2 linked regions of the Cyanobium sp. PCC 7001 genome follow. The main gene of each other region encodes a partner of the protein of the gene in region 2 in a complex. Links are inferred from orthologs where the notes say so. Each region holds a gene or a part of one and is shown on either strand. Other genes may lie near its edges.

Region 1 (3,632 bases), 550 kb from region 2 along the record:
CGGCTTCCGACCAGCACTTCCTTCACCTGCCCGGCCACCACCTGCTTTACGGCCGCGTTCCCAAGGCCGCCAACAGCAGCGTCAAGGCGGCCCTCACCGTTCTGATCCGCCCGGAGCTGCGACACTCACGCCAGAGCCTGCGCCAGCGGCTGCTGCATCGGCTCTGGCCCAGCCGCTCCTGGCTGGGCTTGTCCTGCCGGATGGATGAGTACTGGGAGCGGCTGCCGGGCGCGATCGCCAACCCGGTGGACCGGGACACGGCGCGTGCCCTGCGCGGCCAGTGCTTCAGCTTCGCGGTGGTGCGCAACCCGTTCGACCGGGTGCTCTCGGCCTACAACAACAAAGTGATCGAAATCCCTGACTGCACCGCCAGGCTGAAGGCCATCGGCGTGCGTCACGGTATGCCCCTGCCCCAGTTCCTCGCCTGCGTGTGCGCCGCCTCCAGCGACGATCTGGATGTGCATGTGCTGCCCCAGAGCGACATCCTCTGCCTCGGGGACGAGCCCGTGCCCACCTGGGTGGCCTACGCCGAGAGCCTGGAGGACCACTGGCCGTTCCTGGTGCGCAAGGCCCGGCGCGCCGGTGTGCAGGGGTTGCCCCGGCGTCTTGGCACCCGCAACAGCCGCCGCGGCGGCGACACGGCGGATCTGGAGGCCCTGCTGGCCCAGCCCGAGCTGGTGGCCCTGCTGCGCCGGCGTTACGCCGAGGATTTCCGCCTCTTCTATCCCTGGCTGCTGGACGGGGAGCTCAGCGTGGAGAAGGTGCGGCGGGGCGGACCCCGCCGGCCGCGGCACTTCGTGCCCTGAATGTGCCTCAGTGAGGGTGCCTAGTAGGCGTCCTGCATTTCGTAGAAGTCAGGCTGCACATAGTCCTTGCGCAGCGGCCAGCCCTTCCAGTCCTCCGGCATCAGCAGCCGCTTCGGATGGGGATGCCCCGCGAACTGGATGCCGTACATGTCGAAGGTCTCGCGCTCCTGCCAGTCCGCTCCGCGGAACAGGCCGTAGAGGCTGGGGATGGTGAGATCGCCGTCCCTCGCGAGGAACACCTTCAGACGCACCTCCTGGGGGCGCACGTCGCTGGGCAGCTTGGGGGTGGCGGCGCTCTGCTCCGCCAGCACCGCCAGCTTCACCAGGTGGTAGAAGCTCACCAGCCGGCCGCCGGGGCCCTCGTCGTAACCGCCCTGACACTGGAGGTAGTCGAAGCCGTGGGCCTTCAGGGCCGTGGCCAGCACCGGCAGGAAGGCCGGCTCCACGCCGATCACCTCCACGCCGAGGTGGTCGGCAGGGAGAACCTCATGGTCGAAACCCTGGCTCCGCAGCCACTGGCTCACTGGGCCGGGTTCCACGGCCGCGATGGCGTCGCTGGTGGGGGAGGACTCAGGCATCGGTCTGGGAAGCGGGGCTGTCGGAGTCGGGGCTGTTGGCGGAGGGTTGGACGGCGGGGCTCGACGCGGCGTCGATGGCCGCCTTGGCCGCGGCGTCCTCCTCGCGGAGGGTGCCGAGCGGCAGGCCGGCGGCGGCCGCCAGAGCCTGGCGCTGGGTTTCAGCGGCCAGGTAGGCGCCGGTCACGATCGGCTCCACCGCCTTCATCTGGTGGGCCACCGTGCAGTAGCGGTGGGTGGGAAGGATCCTGCCCCGTTCGGCCAGGGCCTCGTTGCCCACCTTCTTGCGCAGCTTGATCACCGCATCGAAGATCGCCTCCGGCCGCGGAGGGCAGCCGGGCAGGTAGAGATCCACGGGGATCAGCTTGTCCACGCCGCGCACGGCCGTGGTGGAGTCGGCCGAGAACATGCCGCCGGTGATGGTGCAGGCGCCCATGGCGATCACGTACTTGGGCTCGGGCATCTGCTCATAGAGCCGCACCAGGGCCGGGGCCATCTTCATGGTCACGGTGCCGGCCACGATCAGCAGATCGGCCTGGCGTGGGCTGGAGCGCGGCACCAGGCCGAAGCGGTCGAAGTCGAACCGGGAGCCGATCAGGGCCGCGAACTCGATGAAGCAGCAGGCCGTGCCGTAGAGCAGGGGCCAGAGGCTGCTCAGCCGCGCCCAGTTGTGCAGGTCGTCGAGCGTGGTGAGGATCACGTTCTCCGAGAGATCGGAGGTGACCGCCGGGGAGCCGACAGGCCCGCAGCTGGCCGCCCGGACGTCCCGCAGGGCGTCGATGCTGGGGCTGGAGGAGGAGGGGGTGAGGGTCATGGTGGGATCCGTCAGCTCCATTCGAGGGCGCCCTTGCGCCAGGCGTAGGCCAGGGCCACCACCAGGATGGCGATGAACACCAGGGCTTCGATGAAGGCGAGCAGGCCGAGGCGGTGGAAGGCCACGGCCCAGGGATAGAGGAACACGGTCTCGACATCGAAGATGACGAAGACCAGCGCAAACATGTAGTAGCGGATGTTGAACTGGATCCAGGCTCCGCCGATCGGCTCCATGCCGGACTCATAGGTGAGCTCCCTCTCTCCCTGGCGGCTGTCGGGGGACAGCAGCTTGTTGGCCACCAGAGCCAGAACGGGAACGGCGGCGGAAATCAGCAGAAAGCCCAGGAAGGCGTCGTAGCCGGAGAGCACGAACATGCGGGCGCAGCCAACGTGGCGCGCAGTCTGGCACCTGTGCCGGGTTCCGATGGGCACAACTGGGCACAACGGCTGGTTCCTACAGTTGCGTTCCCTGCCCGTGTCCCGTGACCGACGAGATCGCTCCGCAGGAGCAACCGCCCGCCGACCCGGACACGGCGCCCCAGGCCGTCTCCGACGCGCCCGTCGGCACCGCCGCATCCGACACCGCCGCATCCGACACCGCTGCATCCGCCGAAACCTCTGCCTCTGTCGAGTCGGCTGAGTCCGTCGAGCCGGCTGATTCCGTCGAGTCGGTCGACGATCCCGACTGCCATCGTTTCGAGTGCCGCAGCTGCGGTTACGTCTACGACCCGGGGGAAGGCCTGAAGAAGCTGGCGATTCCCGCCGGCACGCCCTTCCTCAGCCTCGATGCCGCCACGTTCCGCTGCCCGGTGTGCCGCAGCAAGATCGGGGCCTTCAAGGACATCGGGCCTCGCAACAAGCCCAGCGGCTTCGAGGAGAACCTCAATTACGGCCTTGGCGTGAACCGGCTCACCCCGGGCCAGAAGAATGTGCTGATCTTCGGTGGCTTCGCCCTGGCCATCGCCTTCTTCCTCTCCCTCTATTCCCTGCGTTGACCCTGCGCCGATGACCCGCCCCTCGCCCCAGCCCCGTTCAGCTCAGGCTTCAGCTCACGCTCCCGCCGATCGCCCCGGCCTGGCCTCCCGCCTGCTCCCCTCGCTGCTGTCCCTGGTGCTGGTGGTGGTGCTCGCCTTCGGCCTGGGCGGCTGCGTCACCACCGGTCTGCCCGAGGCGGCCGCCAGCCCCTGGGAGGCGGTGCCGCTGGCCACCACGGCCAACCCCCTCTCGGTGGCCTTCTCCGATGCCCGTCACGGCTTCCTGGTGGGCAGCAACCGGCTGATCCTGGAAACCGACGACGGCGGTGCCCACTGGGAGCCGCGGGCGCTCGACCTGCCGGTGGAGGAGAACTTCCGCCTGATCAGCATCGACTTCAACGGTGACGAAGGCTGGATCGTGGGCCAGCCCGGTCTGCTCCTGCACAGCACCGATGCGGGGCGCA
Region 2 (4,742 bases):
TCCACGGATTCACCGGTGGCGATGTCCGCACTGAAGACATCACGCCGGGCCAGCACGATGGCCCCGATCATGGCCATCAGCAGCAGCACCGAAGCCAGCTCGAAGGGAAGCAGGTAGTCGGAGAAGAGGTGCTCACCGATGCGGATGGTGGCCTCCTCTCCCACCGGCGTGGGACCTGGCAGGGCCCAGGGGGTGGTGACGGCGACGCGGATCAGCAGCACGAACAGCCCGCCGCACACCAGACCGGAGAGGGCGCGCCTCAGGGCCAGGCCCTTGATCACCGAGAGGTCTTCCCGCTTGTTGACCAGCATGATCGCGAACAGGATCAGTACGTTGACCGCGCCGACGTACACCAGAATCTGGGCGGCGGCCACGAAGCTGGCGTTGAGCATCAGATAGAGGCCGGCCACCGACAGGAAGACACCGGCCAGAAGGAAGGCGGAATACACGATGTTGGGCAGGAGCACCACGCCCAGGGCACCCAGCACAAGAGTGGCGGAGAGTGCCGCGAAGCAGATGAACTGGGTGGTGGAAGCGATGGTCATTGGGCGTCTCCCTCGGAGGTGGCGGCGGACGGCTCGGCAGCTTTCAGACCGGCAAGAACCTGATCGGGCAACTGGCCCGCCCGCGGGGTGGTGTCGGGAACCCCATGGGGATCGATCTCGCCCTTCGGCAGGTAGGCCAGTTCCCGCAGGGCCACCACGGCCGGGTCGCTGGTCACGCTGGTGGGGAGGCGACCGAGAGCGATGTTGTCGTAGTTGAGGCTGTGGCGATCGAACGCCGCCAGCTCGTATTCCTCGGTCATGGAGAGGCAGTTGGTGGGGCAGTACTCCACGCAGTTGCCGCAGAAGATGCACACCCCGAAATCAATGGAGTAGTTGCGAAGCTCCTTTTTCTTCGTGGTCTTGTTCATTACCCAGTCGACAACCGGGAGGTTGATGGGACACACCCGCACGCACACTTCGCAGGCGATGCACTTGTCGAACTCGTAGTGAATCCGCCCCCGATACCGCTCCGAGGGAATCAACTTCTCGTAGGGATACTGAACCGTGACAGGACGACGGCGCAGGTGATCGAACGTCACCGCCAGCCCCTGGGTCATGTACTGCGCTGCGCCAACGGCATCGCGGGTGTAGTCACCGACTTTCTTGAGGAACCCGAACATGAGCGGAATGCAGGAAACGGGGTGGGGCGGGTGTGGAGACGACCCCGGCCATGATGGCCCAGGCAGAGGGAAGCTGAAGGGTCAGCCGCCGAAGAAGGCGGGGAAGGCCAGCTTGAGGCCGGCGGTCACCAGCAGGTTCACCAGGGCGATCGGCAGCAGGAATTTCCAGCCCAGATCAAGGAGTTGGTCGATGCGCACCCGGGGCGTGGTCCAGCGCAGCAGGATCGCCAGGAACACCAGCAGGTAGGCCTTCAATACCGTCATCACGATCCCCACGGACGCGGTGATCACCTGCACCACGGGGGCATCGATGGGCTGGCCCAGCCAGCTGGCCAGCCATTCCACCGGCAGGGGGAAGCCCCAGCCACCCAGGTAGAGCACCGACACCAGCAGGGCCGAGAGCACCAGGTTGATGTAGCTGCCCAGATAGAACAGGGCGAACTTCATGCCGGCGTACTCGGTCTGGTAGCCGGCCACCAGCTCCTCCTCGGCCTCGGGCAGGTCAAAGGGCAGGCGCTCGCACTCGGCGAGGGCGCAGATCCAGAAGATCACGAAGCCCACCGGCTGGCGCCAGATGTTCCAGCTGAGGATGCCCGCCCCGGTCTGCTGGTCGACGATGTCGACGGTGCTCAGCGAGTTGCTCATCATCACCACCGCCAGCACGGCCAGCGCGAGGGGGATCTCGTAGCTGATCGACTGGGCGGCCGCCCGCAGACCACCGAGCAGGGAGTACTTGTTGTTGGAGGCGTAGCCGCTCATCAGCAGCCCGATCGGCTGGATCGAGCTGAGGGCGATCCACAGAAAGATGCCGATGCCCACATTGCTGATCAGCAGGTGCTGGCCGAAGGGCACCACCAGCCAGCTGAGGATCACCGGGATCAGCACCAGCACCGGGCCGAGGGTGAACAGCAGGCCGTCGGCCCGGGCCGGAATCACATCCTCCTTGAACAGGAGCTTGAGGCCATCGGCCATGGGCTGGAGAACCCCGAGGGCACCCGCGTACTCAGGGCCGATGCGCTGCTGCACGGCAGCCGAGATCTTGCGCTCCAGCCACACGTTCACCAGCACGCCCACCACGGCGGCCACCAGCACCAGCAGCATGGGCAGGGGCAGCCAGAGCAGGTGGGCGGTGCCCGGGCTGAGTCCCAGCCCCTGCAGGGCTGAAACGAAGCTGGACTCGAGGTCCAGACCCACGGCGGTGTCCAGGCCGGTTGCAGAGCTCAGCATCGGAAGGGCTCGGATCGCAGCAACTTAGCGGGCTTCCAACGGAACCCAGTCGCGCGGAACAGGCCCGGTGTAAATCTGCGACGGTCGGAAGATGCGGTTTGCACCAAGCTGTTCCTTCCAGTGAGCCAGCCAGCCCGCCGTGCGGGCGATGGCGAAGATCGGGGTAAACAGGTCGCGGGGGATCCCGAGCTTCCGGTACACCAGCCCGGAGTAGAAGTCGACGTTCGGGTAGATCCCTTTGGGGCCAAGCCGTTCGGCTGCCGCCTCCTCCAGCTTGCGGGCCAGGTCGTAGAGCGGGTCGTGGCCGAAGCGGTGGAACAGCTGCTCGGCCAGCCCCTGCAGGATCACGGCCCGGGGGTCTTTCACCTTGTATTCGCGGTGACCGAAGCCCATGATCTTCTGCTTCTGGGCAATGGCCCGATCGAGCCAGGGTTCCACCTGATCGGCGCTGCCGATGGCTTCGAGCATGGCCAGCACATCCTCATTGGCGCCGCCGTGGAGCGGACCGGCCAGGGTGCCCACGGCGGAAGCCACCACCGCATAGGGATCGGTGAGGGTGCTGGCGGTGACGCGGGCGCTGAAGGTGCTGGCGTTGAGGCTGTGCTCGGCATGCAGGATCAGGCAGGCATCGAAGATGCGGGCCGCCAGGGGATCCGGCTCCTGTTCCGTGAGCATGTAGAGGAAGTTCGAGGCGAACGGCAGATCGTCGCGGGGCTGGATCGGATCCTGCCCTTTGCGGATCAGCTGGAACGCCGCCACCATCGTGGGGATCTTGGCGATCAGCCGCACCACGGCCTCGGCGATGTACTCCGGGTTGTCGAGGGCGCGACGGGAATAGAACAGCCCCAGCGAGGCGGCGCTGCTCTGGAGCGCGTCCATCGGGTGCCCGGTGGCCGGGAAGCACTTCATCATGTCCCGGATGCGGAAGCTCACCCGGCGGTGCATCTGCACCTCGTGCTCGAACTGGCGCAACCCCTCGGCGGTGGGAAGCTCGCCCCAGATCAGCAGGTAGGTGGTTTCCAGGAAGGTGCTGTGGGCAGCCAGTTCCCCGGCGTCGTAGCCGCGGTAGGTGAGGCGCCCCTTCTGGCCATCGATGTCGCAGATGGCCGACTGGGTGGCCGGCACCCCCTCCAGTCCAGGCCGGAACGGCGGTGCGGCAGTGGCACCGCCGGTGCTGCCGGGGACACTGTCGCTGAGGCTGCCTGCCATGCCGGGGGGGAACTCAAGTGGCCAGAACCTACGGCTGGGAGCTGTGACCCCGCCGTGCCCGGCCACACCACAGCGCCTCCCAGGTTCTCCCCGATGTTCATCCGGAGGTGTTTCAGCTAGGTGCCCAGCAGCTGGCGCGGACCGATCAGCAGGCGCAGGCGCCAGGGTGACTCCCAGGGCACCTCCCGGTTGACGGATGGAGCCTGAAGCCAGGCCAGACCGGCCTTCTTGAGCACCAGGCTGCCGGGGGCCGCCCCGATCAGGCGCGCCGCCAGATCGCCGAGGTCCGGCTCATGGCCCACCAGCATCAACCGGCCCTCGCCTGGCAGGTCCGCGAGGTGCGCGTGCAGGCCTGCCAGGCCCGCACCGCCTGGCTCCAGGGCGGTGTGCTCTTCGAGTGAGGGCGCCAGCCCCGCCTCGAGGGCCAGGGCCGCAGTCTGCCGGGCCCGCGCCAGGGGACTGGTGACCAGGCGATCCACGCGGAGATCCAGCTCCGCCAGTCGCCCCACCACGGCCCTGGTGCGTCGGATGCCCTCGGGGGTGAGGGGCCGCAGGGCCTCGGGCCGGTCGGCGCGGCGTTCCTCGGCGAGGCCATGGCGGAGGAGCAGCAGGTGCACCATGGCGTCAGCCATACCGCAGGTTCGCCACCAGATGGATGGCGGCGCCGGGGCCAGCCTCGGGCTCCGGCTCGAGCCCGAGGGCCAGGCCGGACACTCCGGCCTCGAGGGGCTGGCTGGCAAGGCTGCTGAGCAAGCGCCAGGCCGGCCAGCGCCGCAGGGCGGCCTGGGCGGGATCGGCCGCGGCGGCCCACTGCAGCGGGGCGCGGGGAAGGTCGAGGCTGTCGAGCGCCTTCAGCAGGCTCGCGGGAGCCGGGCCACCTGCCTGCCGCTCCTCCAGCACCGCCAGGGTCTGACCCCACCAGGCCTGGGCGCCATCGACCTGCCTGGCCCCGACCACGGTCACGGCCAACTGGGCTCCGGCCTCGCGGCGGCGGCGGGATGCCGGGAGGGCCTCGAGATGGGTCCACACCTGAACCGGGTGGTGGCTGGGACTCTCGAGGCTGGAGCTCACCAGGCCCAGGGGTTCGAGGGATGGGGCCAGGGATGCGGGATCCGGCACGGCGGCCGGCGTTCCGAGCAAC

What was found.
Region 1: the proteins of nuoH (region 2) and ndhC are in contact, whole or in part, in a cryo-EM structure (PDB 6KHJ), measured with the Thermosynechococcus vestitus proteins. The link is inferred for Cyanobium sp. PCC 7001 from one-to-one orthologs. Residues at the interface, in WP_126985484.1 of Thermosynechococcus vestitus: Gln8, Lys26, Trp29, Leu30, Pro33, Met34, Met37, Leu38, Leu83, Ile84, Phe85, Lys86, Glu87, Asp88, Val89, Leu90, Pro91, Ala92, Thr100, Ala104, Val107, Ile108, Phe111, Leu112, Tyr114, Ile115, Ile125, Ser126, Leu128, Phe133; in WP_126986108.1 of Thermosynechococcus vestitus: Gly6, Tyr7, Glu8, Tyr9, Phe10, Gly12, Phe13, Leu14, Ile16, Cys17, Ser18, Pro21, Ala24, Leu25, Ala27, Ser28, Leu31, Arg32, Pro33, Ser35, Arg40, Leu41, Thr42, Thr43, Tyr44, Glu45, Ile51, Gly53, Ala54, Trp55.

What each region holds. Positions count from the first base shown.
Region 1 is NZ_DS990556.1:1,731,211-1,734,842, reverse strand. The notes cover bases 889-3,632. They hold ndhC (photosynthetic/respiratory NAD(P)H-quinone oxidoreductase subunit C), read right to left. Parts: upstream 2,570-3,632; coding sequence 2,207-2,569; downstream 889-2,206. Other genes in these bases: CPCC7001_RS08630 (photosynthesis system II assembly factor Ycf48), read left to right, coding at 3,200-3,632; CPCC7001_RS08635 (rubredoxin), read left to right, coding at 2,677-3,189; nuoB (NADH-quinone oxidoreductase subunit NuoB), read right to left, coding at 1,377-2,195; CPCC7001_RS08650 (NAD(P)H-quinone oxidoreductase subunit J), read right to left, coding at 889-1,384. Also shown: CPCC7001_RS08655 (sulfotransferase family protein), read left to right, coding at 1-806; more of CPCC7001_RS08650, read right to left, coding at 827-888. UniProt on the Escherichia coli protein: NDH-1 shuttles electrons from NADH, via FMN and iron-sulfur (Fe-S) centers, to quinones in the respiratory chain. The immediate electron acceptor for the enzyme in this species is believed to be ubiquinone.
Region 2 is NZ_DS990556.1:2,276,790-2,281,531, reverse strand. Bases 320-3,283 are described here. They hold nuoH (NADH-quinone oxidoreductase subunit NuoH), read right to left. Parts: upstream 2,393-3,283; coding sequence 1,247-2,392; downstream 320-1,246. Other genes in these bases: CPCC7001_RS11185 (citrate synthase), read right to left, coding at 2,417-3,283; ndhI (NAD(P)H-quinone oxidoreductase subunit I), read right to left, coding at 542-1,165; CPCC7001_RS11200 (NADH-quinone oxidoreductase subunit J), read right to left, coding at 320-545. Also shown: more of CPCC7001_RS11200, read right to left, coding at 1-319; more of CPCC7001_RS11185, read right to left, coding at 3,284-3,601; CPCC7001_RS11180 (histidine phosphatase family protein), read right to left, coding at 3,718-4,233; CPCC7001_RS11175 (DUF3352 domain-containing protein), read right to left, coding at 4,226-4,742. UniProt on the Escherichia coli protein: NDH-1 shuttles electrons from NADH, via FMN and iron-sulfur (Fe-S) centers, to quinones in the respiratory chain. The immediate electron acceptor for the enzyme in this species is believed to be ubiquinone.